DNA from 4 places in the Glutamicibacter sp. NPDC055354 genome. Region 4 is predicted to be linked to each of the others. Evidence: riboswitches for the same ligand, from Rfam matches in the RefSeq annotation. Region 4 holds a riboswitch; each other region holds the start of a gene.
What was found. A riboswitch is a leader RNA that binds a small molecule or an ion and turns the genes downstream of it on or off. The one in region 4 is predicted to bind thiamine pyrophosphate.
Positions count from the first base shown of each region.

Region 1: linked by a shared signal. The riboswitch ahead of ACWICV_RS06975 (ECF transporter S component) and the one ahead of thiO (glycine oxidase ThiO) in region 4 are both predicted to bind thiamine pyrophosphate.
Region 2: linked by a shared signal. The riboswitch ahead of thiC (phosphomethylpyrimidine synthase ThiC) and the one ahead of thiO (glycine oxidase ThiO) in region 4 are both predicted to bind thiamine pyrophosphate.
Region 3: linked by a shared signal. The riboswitch ahead of thiM (hydroxyethylthiazole kinase) and the one ahead of thiO (glycine oxidase ThiO) in region 4 are both predicted to bind thiamine pyrophosphate.

Region 1 is NZ_JBSHMB010000001.1:1,491,950-1,495,714, forward strand. It holds gene ACWICV_RS06970 (ATP-binding cassette domain-containing protein) at 1-877, opposite strand, end outside; gene ACWICV_RS06975 (ECF transporter S component) at 874-1,482, opposite strand; TPP riboswitch at 1,548-1,670, opposite strand; gene ACWICV_RS06980 (DUF4235 domain-containing protein) at 1,746-1,997, shown strand; gene mnhG (monovalent cation/H(+) antiporter subunit G) at 2,054-2,458, opposite strand; gene ACWICV_RS06990 (monovalent cation/H+ antiporter complex subunit F) at 2,458-2,724, opposite strand; gene ACWICV_RS06995 (Na+/H+ antiporter subunit E) at 2,726-3,355, opposite strand; gene ACWICV_RS07000 (Na+/H+ antiporter subunit D) at 3,364-3,765, opposite strand, start outside.
Region 2 is NZ_JBSHMB010000001.1:1,341,249-1,345,013, reverse strand. It holds gene ACWICV_RS06285 (DEAD/DEAH box helicase) at 1-328, shown strand, start outside; gene thiC (phosphomethylpyrimidine synthase ThiC) at 421-2,163, opposite strand; TPP riboswitch at 2,160-2,267, opposite strand; tRNA gene ACWICV_RS06275 (tRNA-Thr) at 2,541-2,612, opposite strand; tRNA gene ACWICV_RS06270 (tRNA-Thr) at 3,146-3,217, shown strand; tRNA gene ACWICV_RS06265 (tRNA-Met) at 3,265-3,341, shown strand; gene ACWICV_RS06260 (GTP pyrophosphokinase) at 3,424-3,765, opposite strand, start outside.
Region 3 is NZ_JBSHMB010000003.1:333,859-337,623, reverse strand. It holds gene ACWICV_RS14865 (aldehyde dehydrogenase family protein) at 1-141, opposite strand, end outside; gene ACWICV_RS14860 (hypothetical protein) at 206-436, opposite strand; gene ACWICV_RS14855 (hypothetical protein) at 423-1,760, shown strand; gene ACWICV_RS14850 (GntR family transcriptional regulator) at 1,757-2,125, shown strand; TPP riboswitch at 2,160-2,254, shown strand; gene thiM (hydroxyethylthiazole kinase) at 2,244-3,038, shown strand; gene thiE (thiamine phosphate synthase) at 3,031-3,672, shown strand; gene thiD (bifunctional hydroxymethylpyrimidine kinase/phosphomethylpyrimidine kinase) at 3,669-3,765, shown strand, end outside.
Region 4 is NZ_JBSHMB010000001.1:1,156,836-1,160,600, forward strand. It holds gene ACWICV_RS05305 (thiazole synthase) at 1-717, opposite strand, end outside; gene thiS (sulfur carrier protein ThiS) at 720-965, opposite strand; gene thiO (glycine oxidase ThiO) at 992-2,089, opposite strand; TPP riboswitch at 2,087-2,191, opposite strand; gene ACWICV_RS05320 (GNAT family N-acetyltransferase) at 2,271-3,230, shown strand; gene ACWICV_RS05325 (mechanosensitive ion channel) at 3,314-3,765, opposite strand, start outside.

The DNA of each region.
Region 1 (3,765 bases), 340 kb from region 4:
GTGCCGTGGCGGTGCGGGCGGATACCAGCTGCTGCGCTTCCAGCAGCATGGCACCGGCACCGTTCGTTGCCCGGGCCACCTGCGGGAAGTAGCCTGGAATCCACAGCCCGGCAGCAGCCAGCTCCTCGCGCACCGTTTCATCGGTGTACAGCTGCTGCGGGTCCAGATCGTGCGCGACTCCCCCACCGGGCTGCAGCACGATAACCCGGTCCACATGCTGCGCCCAGGCTTCAATCCGGTGTTCCACGACGACCAGCGTGGCACCGGAAAGCCGGGCGGCGTTCAGCACCGCATCGCGCAAGAGCTCAATGCTCTGCGGGTCCACATTGGCAGTCGGTTCATCGAGCAGCATGACGCTGGGTTCCATGGCCAGAATGCCGGCCAAGGCCAACCGCTGTTTCTGTCCGCCGGAAAGTTGCTGGGTGCGGTGCTCGAAGGACAGCGCACCCAGACCCACAGCGTCCAGCACTTCGGGGATCCGCTGGCGGATCAGTTCGGGATCCATTCCGAGGTTCTCCGCGCCAAAGGCCACATCATCGGCGACCCTGCTTTGCACTACCTGGGTTTCCGGGTCTTGCTGCATCAAGCCCACCGGGTGGCTCCGGATGAAGGCATCGCTGCCATCTATGAGCAGCCGGCCAGCGACTTGATCGCCCTCATCCGCATCCAGCAACCCGGCCATCGCGTGCAGCAAGGTTGACTTGCCGGCGCCCGATGGACCGACCAGCAGCACCTTCTCACCGGCGTGGATCACAAGGTCCAGTCCCGAGATGGCAGGATTCTTCCTCTCGGAGTGCTGCCAGCCGAACCCCGTTGCGGTGATGGCGGCACCGCGCTGGGTCAGCGAGGCTGCGCCGGAATTGGCAAAGGAACTCATTTTGCGCTTTCCAGGTGCGCACGCCGGCTCGGCAGGGCGCTCAATGCACCGGTCTTCGCCAGTCCACGCGTGGCCAACCAGGACAGCAGCCCTGCGACGACTACGCCGGAAATACCGGTGGCGATCACGTGGAAGATCTTCATTCCGGCGGTGTACTCAACATAGTAGGCCAGGATGTAGGCCTCGGAAATGCCGGCGAACAAGCCAGCGAACAAGCCGGCCAGCAGCGCCACGCCCAGGTTCCACTTGCGGTAGCGGAATGCTGCGAAGACCAGCTCTGCACCCAGGCCCTGGACCAGGCCGGAGATCAGTACGGTCAAGCCGTAGTGCGAGCCCAGCAGCGCTTCAACTACGGCGGCCAGCAGCTCGCAGTAGATTGCGGCGCCTGGCTTGCGGATGATCAGTGCGCCGAGCACCGCCGGGAAGAGCCACATGCCGGTGAGCAGCGCGGTGGCTGGCGGGAAAGCCGCAAAGGCGAGTGAGAACAGGCCATAGCCGGCACTCCACGCCCAGAAAATAACCCCTGAAGCGACGGCGATCACCGAGGCGACGACGATATCAACTACACGCCAGCCGGTACGCTGCTTCGAAACTGTTTCGTTCATTGCTGGTCCTCCTGTGGAAAGGAGGGGAGATGGACGGAATGAGGGCATACTGCCGCGCCTATCCGCATCCGAGATGCTCGACTTCCTTCGCCGGTACTAGCCGGGGCAGGTTCGAGGGTCTGCGATCTATCGCACTCTCAGCGTCTTGCGACTTTTTTTAAAAGTCTGACGCTCCCCTGTCGGAATAATTACTGCTCCCCCACCATACCGCAGGTATGCTGGGCAGAGGAACGATATGTCAAGAGCTTGATCGCGAGGAAAAAATGGATAAAGTGCAGAAACTTGCCACTACCGGTATCACCGTTGGCGCTGGCATGCTCGGCGGCAAGCTGGTTGATTTCCTTTGGTTGAAGGCAACCGGCAGCAAAGCACCACGCAAGGGCACTGAGGAAGCAGCGGAAGCTTCTTTCCGCCGTGCCTTGGGCTTCGCAGTCGTTTCGGCCCTGGTCGCAGCAATCCTGCAGACCGTGGCTGATCGCAGCGCCAACAAGGTTGTTGCCAAGTTCACCAAGTAAGCTTCGGCGTTGAGCCAAAAGCGGGAGCCGCCCAGAGGGGCGGCTCCCGCTTTTTCTCAATCTTGTTCGTCTGGCGATCCGGTCTTGGAAACCGGGGTGGTTCCGGTCGGCGGTGTTCCGTTGACCTTGTTGACCACGTGGCTCAGCTCATCGGAGAACAGGGTTTCCTTGGCAGCGTGCTTGGTCCGGTAGCCGGAACGGCCAATCATGTGGGCCGAAACCGGTGCGGTCAATAGCTGCATTCCCCAGGCCAGCACGAGTACCGGCACCACAGCCCAGCTGCGCAGGTAAATGGCCAGTCCAGCGAAAATCAGCAGGAAGCCGAGTACCTGCGGTTTGGTCGCTGCATGCATGCGGGTGAGCATGTCCGGGAAGGTCAGCAAGCCGATGCCTGCGATCAATGACATCAGGCAGCCAAGGATCAGCAGGACGGCAACGAGGACATCAAGGAAGATTTCCATTAGGCGTTCCTCTGATCCGAAACGAAGCGCGAGACGGTCACCGAACCGATGAACCCGAGCATGCAGGCGGCCACGACGAACAGCAAGTAGTCGGTGTGCTTGTGCAGCACCATTTCCAGGCACAGCGCGGCGGAGATGATCAGCAGCATCACGTCCAGGGCCAGCACCCGGTCAAGGATTGACGGCCCCTTGGCAACACGGACCAGGCAGGCGACAGCACCGAGCCCGAGCATGATGCCGCAGATCCAAATGACGATATCCAGCATGTTACCCCTTCCTCGCATCAAAGTTCGGTCCGCATTCGCTCTTGATCGCTTCGTACTCGTCTCGGCTGCCGATAGCCATGATCAGCCGGCGTTCGATGTCCCGGATGCCGGAACGCGCCTTCTCCACGTCCGCAGGCGACTCGATGTCGATGTAGTGCAGGTACAGCGTCGACGAGCTGCGGTCCACGTCGATCACGAAGGAGCCCGGGATCAGCGTGAGCACGTGGCCCACGGTCATCACGATCAGGTCCGAGTCGGTGCGCAGCGGGACCGCAATGACCGCGCTGCGGGTGCGCTTCCCGCGGACCAGCGCCAGCCAGGCCACGTGGACGCTGGCCGCGAAGACCTGTCCGAGGAACCAGATGAACAGCTTCAGGCAGTACCAGGCATTGATCCGGCCCGAAAGGACCACCGGCGGCAGCGGGAACAGGTTCACGATCAGCAGCGCGATGATCACGCCGAAGACCATGTTCCCCAGGGAGAAGTCCTGCCAGAGAGCACCCCAGACGAAGAGCAGCAGCAGAAGCAGCGGCCATTCCTGCTTGAGTGTCGCGCGGTGGCGCACGCCGGAGGTATCCAGCGCATCGTCAATGCGCTGGTCACGCGGTTCAAAGTTCTTGTTCGGCATCATCCCTCCAATCAGAATGGCAAGATCGAGCTGATATACGGTTCGCGGGCGATCAGTTCCGCAGCCACCCGCTCGCAGAATTCGAAGATCGGCCCGGCAAAGACGGTCAGGGCGATGCCCGCAAGCACCAGCGAACCGGTGGCGTAGCGCATGCCCCACGGCAAGGAGTCGGCTTCCAGCTGCTTGGCCAGTTTCAACCCCAAGCGGGGGTTCTGCGCGCCGCCGGCCAACGTCTCGTCGGCGACCTGCGTCGCTTCGGCCACCAGGTCCTGGTTGGGCACCTCGGCATCAGCGGCACGGCGCCAGAACACACGGGCCCACACGCGGATGATCGCCATCAAGGTCAGCAGGCTGGTCAGCAATCCGGCGCCGATCACGACCCAGGTCAGCGGATCGGCATCCTGCGCGGCCGC
Region 2 (3,765 bases), 180 kb from region 4:
CATCGAGATCCGTTCGGACCACACCCTGGTCGAGTTGCCAGCAGAGCTGAGCAAGGACCAGTGGCGTGCACTGTCCAAGACCCGCATCGGCGGCGAAGCCATCGAGCTCGAGCTCGACAATGGCCGCAGCCCGCGCCGTGACGACGAAGGCGACCGCGGTGGCTTCCGTGGCGGCCGTGGTGGTGGCTTCGGCGGCGGACGCAGTGGCGGCCGTGGCGGTTTCGGTGGCGGACGCGGCGGCGGACGTGGCGGCTTCGGCGGTGGCGGACGCGGCGGCAAGGATCGCTTCAGCGACTCGGGCCGCAGCGGTGGACGTCGCGACTACTAAGCCAGCCGCACGCAGCTGAACAGCATTGAATAACGCCCTTGGGGCAAGCCGAAAGCTTGCCCCAAGGGCGTTTTTCGTGCGCCGCAGGCTATTTACGGAGCAGGAGTTCCCACCGGGATCCCGTCCCCGAGATAGACCGTGCCGCCGCTTTCCAGGAACTGCCTGCTTTTCTGCGCCATCCCGGCCAGGGCGGCTTGCGCCTCGGCCGAGCCGTACTCGTCGCGGATATCCTGGGAGATGCGCATGGAGCAGAACTTCGGCCCGCACATGGAGCAGAAGTGGGCGGTCTTGGCCGGCTCGGCCGGCAAGGTCTCATCATGGAATTCCTGTGCGGTGACCGGGTCAAGGGACAACGCGAACTGGTCATTCCAGCGGAATTCGAAGCGCGCCTTGCTCAGCGCATCATCCCGCGCTGTGGCGCCCGGGTGGCCCTTGGCCAGATCGGCGGCGTGCGCAGCGATCTTGTAGGTGATCACCCCGGTCTTCACATCATCCCGGTTGGGCAGTCCCAGATGCTCCTTGGGAGTGACGTAGCAGAGCATCGCGGTCCCGTACCGTGCGATCTCCGTGGCGCCAATGGCGCTGGTGATGTGGTCGTAGCCCGGGGCGATGTCGGTGACCAGCGGGCCCAGGGTATAGAACGGCGCCCCATCGCACAGCTGCTGTTGGCGTTCCACATTCTCGCGCACCAGATGGAACGGGATATGCCCCGGGCCTTCGACCATCACCTGCACATCGTACTTCCAGGCGCGCTTGGTCAGCTCGGCCAGGGTGTCCAGCTCGGCGAACTGGGCGGCGTCGTTCGCATCTGCGATGGAACCCGGGCGCAGCCCGTCGCCCAGCGAGAAGGCCACGTCGTACTGCGCGAAGATCTCGCACAGCTGATCGAAGTGGGTGTAGAGGAAATTCTCCTGGTGGTGCGCCAAGCACCAGCCGGCCATGATGGACCCGCCACGCGAGACCATGCCGGTGACCCGGTTGGCAGTCAGCGGGATGTAGCGCAGCAGCACCCCGGCGTGGATGGTCATGTAGTCCACGCCCTGCTCGCACTGCTCAATGACGGTGTCGCGGAAGATCTCCCAGGTCAGTTCGTTGGCTTCGCCGTTGACCTTCTCCAACGCCTGGTAGATCGGCACGGTGCCGATGGGGACCGGGGAGTTGCGGATGATCCACTCGCGGGTGGTGTGGATGTCATCTCCGGTGGACAGGTCCATAACCGTGTCCGCGCCCCATTTGGCCGCCCACTGGAGCTTGGAGACTTCTTCTGCGATGGAGCTGGTCACCGCCGAGTTGCCGATATTCGCATTGATCTTGACCAGGAACGCCTTGCCGATGATCATCGGCTCGGATTCCGGGTGGTTGATGTTCGCCGGGATGATGGCTCGCCCGGCCGCGAGCTCGCTGCGCACCAGCTCGACATCGCATTCCTCGCGCAGGGCCACATAGCGCATTTCCGGGGTGATGATCCCGGCACGCGCATAGTGCATTTGCGTCACGCGGGCTCCGCCAACGGCCTGCAGCGGCGGGGCTGAGCGTCCGGCCCATTCCGCGCTGGCCGTGCCGCGGCGGACCGCTGAGCGTCCGTCGTCGTGCAGGTTGCGTTCGCGGCCTGCATAGGTTTCCACGTCCCCGCGTTCCAGGATCCACCGCTCGCGGAAGGGTTGCAGGCCTTGGGTGGGCTCGCTTCCCGGTCCGCTGGTGCGATATACAGCCAGCGGCTCGTTGGACTGTCCATTGGGGGAGTCTGCCAATTGGATCTGCGTGACGGGAACAGAAATTCCCGCAGATTCACGGTAGGCAAGGGTGTGGGCAGGGTGCTGTTCAATTTGTTCCACTGGGGAAACTCACTTCCTTCGCCGGCATTACCCGGACAGGTTCAACGGTCGCGGACGGCGATAGCCCGATCTCAGCCCTTGCCAGGGCACCCGTGTGGTCGCGAACAACTTAGCACGCTTGCGAGGGTTAAACGCAAACCCAGTGGTCAGGGCCTGACATCAAGGAAGTGGGAAGGGCCGGCTGTGGCGGGCCAAGATGCTTTTCATTGGCCGGAGACTCTTGCCGGGGGCACCTGGAATCCGGGGCGCAAGACGCAGCCGGTAGCCGGTGCTGCAGCTTGGGGTGTGCCCTGGGCCATGCTCGCAGTGGCTACACGGCATCTGCGGGATAAACGAAAAGAGAGGCAATCTGGAACCAGATTGCCTCTCTTATTTCGAGCCCCCTGCCGGAATCGATCCGGCGACCTCGTTCTTACCAAGAACGCGCTCTACCACTGAGCTAAGGGGGCAACAGGTAAATACTTTACACAGGTTTTTGAGGTTTGCAAAATCCGTCGGGAATTTGTTGCTGAGGTCACAATATTCCTACTCAAGACCGGAATGGGCGGCAAGGAGCTGTTGCCTTCCTGGCGGTTTCCAGCACCCCGGTTCGCGGCCTGGGATCCAACTGCCGGCCGCTGGAGCCGTGCCTGCGTGCCAGGGTGGATCGGGTGTTGCCCAAGTGCCGCTCGGTCACGGGTTCTGGAGCGGGAAAAGGTGGCAGCGTTCCGAAATTCCAAGCGGAGTAATTCGATGCTTGGCCACCGGGAAGAATCCGCGGGATTCTATCCTGCGCACCCGGGCAAATCCGCGATTGACCACGAGGAGCACTCCCGTGAGCATCGTCACCAGGGCACTTTTTGTCCCACCCTTCGTCCCCGGGGTGGCGAGTGAGGGGATAAATAGCCATTGACTAGTGGTTTTACAGAATTTTCCGGGTCTTTTCCGGGGTGATCCGCCGATTTTTCTTTGCCGGGAAATCCGTGTAGAGTATTTACTCGTTGCCCCCTTAGCTCAGTGGTAGAGCGCGTTCTTGGTAAGAACGAGGTCGCCGGATCGATTCCGGCAGGGGGCTCTGAGTGAGAAGCATTCTTGGCTTCTACTGGATTGCTTCTCACTTGTGGCGGCGTAGCTCAGCTGGTTAGAGCGCACGACTCATAATCGTGAGGTCCCGGGATCGAGTCCCGGCGCCGCTACCAAATCAAAGATCCTCGGCCTCGGCCGAGGATCTTTTTTGGTTTCCGGCCCCGAAGCAGCATTGTCCTTCGAGGGCATGAACGGCTAGTGATCCAAGTCCTTCTCCTGGTTCCCGTCCTTGGCTTGCTGAGCCAGCGACAGCAGCCCCTGGATCGCTGTCGTATCGAAATCCGCCTCTTGGCTCGGTGCCTGATTGGCATCATGGCCGTGGACTTCGGTATGCAAGCGCTGCATCTGCATGTCGAGTTTCGTCGCCATGGCCGCCGCGTCGGCAAGCTCTTGCACTAGATGTTCTGGAACTTCGCCCTCGTACTTGTAGAAGATCTTATGTTCCAGGCTTGCCCAGAAATCCTGGGCAATGGTACGGATCTGCAGCTCCACCACGACATCGACCGGGCCATCGGATAAGTAGACCGGGATCTGCAC
Region 3 (3,765 bases), on a different contig from region 4:
GCGTCGCGGATGCGTGATCCGCGTGTCCGCAGAACGCCGCAAATGACTCAGAACTGTTGCTATGCGCGATGGATGCTCGTCCACCGGAGGTGCGGAATCACCGACCGGTTCGGGCAACGGAGTGGAAGTAAACAGACCCATGATTTGAGCGTACGTCACTGGGACTATTTTTCATCGTTTAATTCGCCAGAGGATTCAATATGTATCAAATAGTTGATACATTGATTTCCATGAACCAGTTCTCGGCGAGCGCCATATCCATCGCTTTCGTTGCCGCAATCATCTGCGTTTGGTTGCGTTCGGTGGCGCACAGGCGTGGAACACCAGCTATCGACCGGGCCCGATCCCACTCGTTCTGGTGCGCATTGATCGCATTCTTTGCTTCAACCTCATGGGATTTGTCTGAGACCTGGCGCGTTTCAATGACCGAGCCCAATTCAGGTTCGGCTCTCGCTGAAGCACTCACTCCGGGGATCTGGGTTCTTCTGGTTTACCTCATCGGCTTGTTCACTTGGCCCAAGGAACTCCAGCCAGTGCGCACCGCTTCATTAGAGGCCCGCAGCCTGACAACTCCGTTTCCCAAGGCCCTAGGGGCTTTCGTTGGGCTTTTGCTGCTGATCGCGGTCGGCTCCCTGTGGCCGGCGTCCAAAGTCGAAGGGCTCGTTGGCGTTCCGGCCTCGGAATTCACGACCTTTGATTTTGACGGCATCTATTCATACACGTCGGAGGGTCCGTATGATGGGCGGTTGCCGGGCACACAGATGCTCCCGGTATTCATCGTGGCCCTGGCAGGGATCGTCGTGGCCGCGGCTGTGATTACCGTAGTTATCCTGAAAAAACCTGCCTTGGCCGGCATCTCGGTCGAAGACAACCAAGCGTTGCGCACGGTCTGGCTCAACCGCTTGATGCGCAATATCGGCATCGTCTTGCTGGCCTTCACCGTGTCGGTGGTCAATTACTCGCAGGCTAATTCGCCGGATGGACAGTACGAGTTCGTTAGCTATGGCGCCCTTGCGGTAGCCCTCACGTTGCTCTTCTGGGGACCGCGCTCTACATTCTCAGCTCAATCCACCACCAGGGAACGGACCGCCTTCTCGCGTTTGCGTGATCAACTATTCACCTTGCAATACGTAACTGCAGCACTCACCTTACTCAGCGTTGCAATCGGCTGGTCATTCTTGCCACTGGATGACGAGCTCCAGATGCCTACCAATGAGCGAACTACGTGGATCTTAATGATCTTTGCCGGTGCGGCTTTGATCTATGCCGTTCTCAATGCGCTTTATCTCAGCTACGTCAGCACGGTGGCCCGGCAGGCGTCTGCAGCAACCAAGTACCACGCACCCTTGCCCTTGTGGTCCTACATCGCCGCTGGCTTGCTGTTTGCCACCAGCACCTATTTTCTGCTCGATCCGCCACTGGACTATTTGTGGGGCTTCGCACCTCCAGGCAAGACAATGGTTGCAGGCTTGATCCTGCTGTTGCTGGCAACCCATCTTGGATTCGTCTGGTTCTCCCGCCGGGCGATTATTCCCTGGGCTGTCTCGTCGGCCGAAGAAATCTGGTACCGCAAGGTCCTGGAACTGCGTTCAATGCGTGTTATCACCAGTGCAGTGGTAGCCATGCTGCTCATTGGCTACGGATTCCCGGCCGGGCTGGGACTCTTTGCATTGCTTATCTTCGTTGTCCCAGCAGTCATTTTCCTAGAGCGCCCCGGTAGCGCCTTCGTGCGGGAACATCAGCCGGCAGCTACTTCATGAGCACGCAGATCAGTGTTGACCTCCAAGCAGCTACCCCGCCCTATGAGCAGATCCGCTCGCAGATTGCTTCACTGATCTCCTTGGGAGATCTGCCCTCGGGGAGCAAGCTGCCTACTGTGCGTGCGCTGGCCACGGACCTCGGCGTCGCTGCCGGTACAGTGGCGCGCGCCTACAAGGAGCTGGAAGCCGAAGAGCTGATCACCTCCCGGCGCCGTGCCGGCACAGTGGTCAACGAGCGGCCGCAGCCGGTGGATACCAGTGAAGATCTCCTGGCCGCCGTGGATCACCTCTGGGCGTTGGCGGCCGCGCAGAAGGTGGATGCGGCCACGCTCAAGGCCTTGGTGGCGCGGCGCGAGCGTAAGTAACTTGTCCTCGGAACCGGTTGTGCGTACGCTCTATGGCAGTGACACGGGGTGTCGGATCAACCGACTGAGATAAGACCCGTAGAACCTGATCTAGTTCACGCTAGCGGAGGGATGTCGCATGGCTTTGCATGCAGTTGCCCAAAAATACCGGCAACAATCACCTTTGGTTTTTTGCCTGACCAATACCGTCGTATCCAATTTCACCGCCAATGTCCTGCTGGCATCCGGGGCTTCCCCGGCCATGACGGATCTGCCCGGAGAGACCGGCCCATTCGCGCAGGCAGCTTCAGCCGTATTGGTGAATTTGGGAACTCCAAGCACTGAACAGCTGACCGCCATGGAAGAAGCTGTGCAGTCGGCGAGCGCTGCAGGCACCCCCTGGGTCCTGGATCCAGTGGCAGTGGGAGCGCTTCCGGTGCGCACGGAGTTTGCCCGGCGCATTGTCCGGCAACGCCCGACCCTGATTCGCGGCAACGCCTCGGAAATCCTGGCCCTGGCCGGCCGGCAATCTGCTTCGCGCGGTGTCGATGCCTTGGATGAGGTTTCTGCCGCCTTGGCGGCGGGACGCGAACTGGCCACGGAAAACGACTGCGTAGTGGCCATTTCCGGCCAGGCTGACGCCATCATCGACGCCACGCGTACCGTCTTGGTGCATACCAACGGAATTGGCTTGACCCGGATGACAGGTGGCGGCTGCGCCTTGGGCGCGGTCTGCGCCGGAATGGTTGCGGTCCACGATGACCCGTTCGAGGCCACCATCGCAGCCCACGGTTTCTATGGCCTGGCCGCGGAAAAGGCCCTGGCTGGCAGCTCCGGTCCGGGCAGCTTCGCAGTTGCCTTCCTTGATGCGCTGTCGGCTGCCGATCCCGGGGAACTGAAAACTTTGAAGTACGAGGAATTGAACCATGCATAATTACGGCGCTTATCTAGTAGCCAACACTGCCAGCTGCACCCCACGCAGCACCCTGGAAGTTATCGAGGGCGCCGTCGCCGGAGGGATCGGGTGGATCCAGCTGCGCGCCAAGGATGAAAGCGCCCGGGAATTCTTCGAGCTGGCCTGCGCGGCTGCCAAGCTCACCGAGGGCAAAGCCCAGTTGCTGATCAATGACCGCATTGACGTCTACCTCGCGGCACGGGCTGCTGGCGCAGCAGTGAACGGCATCCATATCGGGCAAAAAGATGTGCCGGTACAGCTGGCTCGCCAGATCATTGGCGAGGGCATCATCGGCTTGAGTGCTTCCAGCGATGAGCAATTGGCCCAGGCGAACAAGGACGCCTCGGTGATCGACTACCTCGGTGTAGGAGCCATCCGCGCCACTCCGACGAAAAAAGACCATCCTGTTCCCCTGGGGCTGGACGGCTTTGCGCGAGCCGCTGCCTTGGCCAAGCTGCCCTGCGTAGCGATCGGCGCAATTACCCAAGACGATGCCGCCGCGATCCGCGCCGGCGGCGGCGCAGGCCTGGCCGTGGTCCGCGCCATCTGCAACGCCGAAGATCCGCAACTTGCCAGCGCGCAGCTGGTCGCAGCCTGGGAGGCCTCGAAATGAACATCCTATCCATCGCAGGCTCCGATCCTTCCGGCGGCGCCGGAATCCAAGCGGATCTGAAGGCCATTGCCGCCAACGGCGGCTACGGAATGT
Region 4 (3,765 bases):
GGCACGCACGGCATCCTTCATGGCCCTGGCCATGAGCGGCGCGTTGTGCGCCCGGGTCACCGCGCTGGCCAGCAGCACCGCGTCGCAGCCGAGCTCCATGGCCAGGGCCGCATCCGAGGCGGTGCCCACCCCGGCGTCAAGGATCACCGGTACCTGCGCGCGCGAGACGATGGTGGAAATATTGTGCGGATTCAGGATCCCCAGGCCCGAGCCGATCGGTGCTCCGGCCGGCATGATTGCCGCAACCCCGGCGTCCTGCAGGCGCTGGGCAAGTGCCGGATCATCATTGGTGTAGGCGAAAACCTGGAACCCGTCGGCCACTAGTTGCTCGGTGGCCGCATGCAGTTCCAGCGGGTCCGGCAGCAGCGTGTGCTCATCGGCAATGACTTCGAGCTTGATCCAATTGGTTTCCAGAGCTTCACGGGCCAGGTGCGCGGTGAGGATCGCATCGCGGGCGGTGAAGCATCCAGCGGTGTTGGGCAGCGCAATCACGTTGTTGCGCTGCAGCAGTTCATACACGTTGCCTGCGCCGGCCGCCGAAAAGTGGCGGATGGCCACGGTGGTCAGCTCCGTTCCGGAGGCCTGCAGCGCGCTTTCCAGGGTGGTCAGCGAACTCGCTCCCCCGGTGCCGAGGATCAGGCGCGAGGACAAGGAGCGTCCGGCGATTTGGAATGGGTCGCTGTGGATGTCCAGCTCGGTGATGTTGCGCGTTTCCATGCCTAGCCTCCCTGGGCCGCGGTAACGAGTTCAATGCTGTGCCCTTCGGCCAGCAGGTAGCTATTCCAGGCGCTGCGTGGAACGACAGCGCCATTGACGGCGGCGGCAACTCCGAGCTTGCTGCCGTCAGCGGCCACCGAGTTGGCGTCCAGTTCCTTGCCGATTTGCGTGCTGATGAATTCGCGAAGGGTGGTTCCTTCGTCCAGGTTCAGTTGCCGTGAATTGAAATTGATGCCGATGCTTGTCATGGTTGCTGCTCCGTTCGGTGAGCGGTCTAGGTTGCGTTGGCAAAGCGGTGGGGATCCACAGCCTGGTGCAAGGGGTGGGATTGGTGGCCGTGGGCGAGATCCGCAGTGAGCGTTGCGCCCAGCGGAGCCAGCAGCACGCCGTGCCGGGAGTACCCGGTGCAGAGCAGCAGCCCTGGATCAAGGCGTCCAAGCAGCGGCCGGTCATCTGGCGTGGCGGGACGTGCCCGGGCCGTTGCCTCGTTCAGCGTGCAGTCGCTGATGCCGGGGACAAGCTTTCTCGCGTTGTCCAGCAGCAGGTGCATCGCGCCAATGTTCACCGCTTGTTGCCGGTCTTCACGGACACTGGCGCCAAGGACGAGGCTGCCGTCCCTTCTCGGCACTAGATACACCTGTTCCCGGTGCACGATGCCGCGGATGGTGCGGGTGATGAGCGGCGGGCCTGCTGGTCCCTGGATCCGGAGGATGTCTCCGTAGACCGGACGCAGCGGAAGTTCGTTCAAGCCATCGAGGGTGCCAAGACCGGTGGCCACGATGGTCTGCTCCGCTTCGAAGATTCGGCCCGATGCGGTGCACACAGCGGTGGTCCGCTTCCCGTCGGTCACCAGTGCCTGCGCCCGTTCCTCGACCAGGTGCGGACGCAGATGCTCCAACAGGATCTTGACGATGGATCGAGGGTCGACCTGGTGGTCATCTTGGCACAGGACCGCGCCAGCAATATTGGCGGCCAAGGCTGGTTCGAGCTTGCGGGCTTGGCTGGGCAGCAGCTTTTGCGCTGACAGGCCGAGGGATATCTGCAGTTCGGCCAGCTCGTGCAGGGCTTCGCGGTCCGCAGGCTCTGCGGCGACAACGAGCGTGGAGTTCTGCAAGTAGTCCGGGCGTTGCCCGGTGGCCGATTCGATGCGCTCGATGAACTGCGGATAGGCGGCATTCGAGGCGGCAAGCAGCTGGTGCAACGGGCCATTGCCCCAGACCGTTTCAGCTGCCGGGGCCAGCATTCCTGCTGCCGCGTAGCTTGCACCTTGGCCGGGTGCCGGATCGATGAGGGTGACGGTGTGTGCGCGTGAATCCAGCTCGAACGCGACGGCCAGGCCGATTATCCCGGCGCCAACAATGTTGACATGCACAAGGGCACGCTTCCTTCCTACGGCGGCATGACCCGCATCAGGTGTAGCGGTCGGCTCGGTGCCCTCTCAGCCTGGTCGATTCAGGCTCCCGCGGATTACAGCGATTATAAGCATGATGCAGCTCATAAAGTCGAACTTCACTGAACGCAGTTCCGTCATCTTCTGTGATGTACTTGCTGACATGGCATTCCATGACTTCCCTATCGAGCTTTCCCAAGGTTCTGCGCTATCCAGCACCATCATCTCGTTGGAGCAAGAACTCTTGGAATCTAGCCAACGCCATAGCCAGGAGCAATTGCAGCGGCGCTTGCATCCTCGGTTCGCCGAGGTGGGAGCCAGAGGGCGAGTCTATGATCGCGAGGCCATCATTGCCCAGCTGGCCCAGGAGCCGGCACGGGCTGCCGGGGCGTTGAAAGTCGAAAGCCCGGTGGCTCTCCAGCTTTCAGACCAGCTGGTGCTGCTGCGCTGGAAGCTGCTCTCCGGTTCCCCCAGCGAACGCAGTTCACTGTGGATCCATGAGCAGGGCCGCTGGCAGCTGCTCTTCCACCAGGGCACGGTCGCCGCTCATCCGCAGCCATCTGCAGGACCGAAGGAAACCGTGCATGCCGACGGTGAATTCACGGTGCGCCGGCTGCGCCTTTCGGATGCCGAAGCGGTCTTCGAGGCATTCTCCTCGAACCCCGACATGCTGCGCCAAGGCGACGCCGATTCCCCGCAAAAGGCTGAGTCGTATGTGCGCGCACTGCTGGAGGCCGGGGAACGCCAGCAGGCGATGGCCGTCGCATATCGGGATCGGCTGGTGGGACTGGTGTGCGGTACGGTCGACCCGGCCAATCGGAACGCGTGGATTTGGTATTGGATGAACCAGAATTACCGGGGCCGGTCGCTGGCCACCCGCGCCGTGGCAACCTTGGTGGATTACCTGTTCGACGAGCTGGGACTGTACCGCTTGGAGCTGGGCTTGCGGGCAAATAATCCCGGGTCGAAGCATGTGGCAGAAAGCAACGGCTTCCTGCACGAAGGTGTCGAGCGGGGCAAATTCCTGGTTGCCGGAGAACGCATCGATGTGCACACCTACGCGCGGTTGCGTACCGATGGCGGCTCTGCGGTCATGCCCTTGCCGTGGGGCACGCAGCAGTAGCTTGGCGGGCATCAAAAAAGTCGCGGAATCCGGTTTTGGATTCCGCGACTTCTTATCTGTCCCTCAGGTTTTGTGATGCGTGGTTAGATGCCTGGGTTCGATGCCGGTGGCGTCGAGTCCGGGCCATTGGTGGCCTGTTGGGCCTCCATCTTTTTCAGCGTGCGGGCCGCAGCATCACGACCGCCGAGGCCAAAGGCCAGAGCCGCTGCCAATGCTGCGCCAATGACGATTGCGCCGAAGGCCATGTTGATGATCGAATCGGCGATACCCATGTACTTCAGGCCCATCGCCACGAACAGCGCAATTGCCGTGTAGCGGATGATCTTCGAAGCAGTAGTGTCACCCAAGAAGCGGCCAATCACATTGGCGATGACGAAACCTGCGGCGATAATTGCTGCGCCGAAGAGGATCTTGCCGCCCAAGGCCAGGATCTCATTGAGGATATTGGTGATCGCTGGGAAGTTCAGCATCTGGGCCGCCATCACACCGAAGAACAGCACGATAGCAATCTTGACGATGCCAGCGATGATTCCCG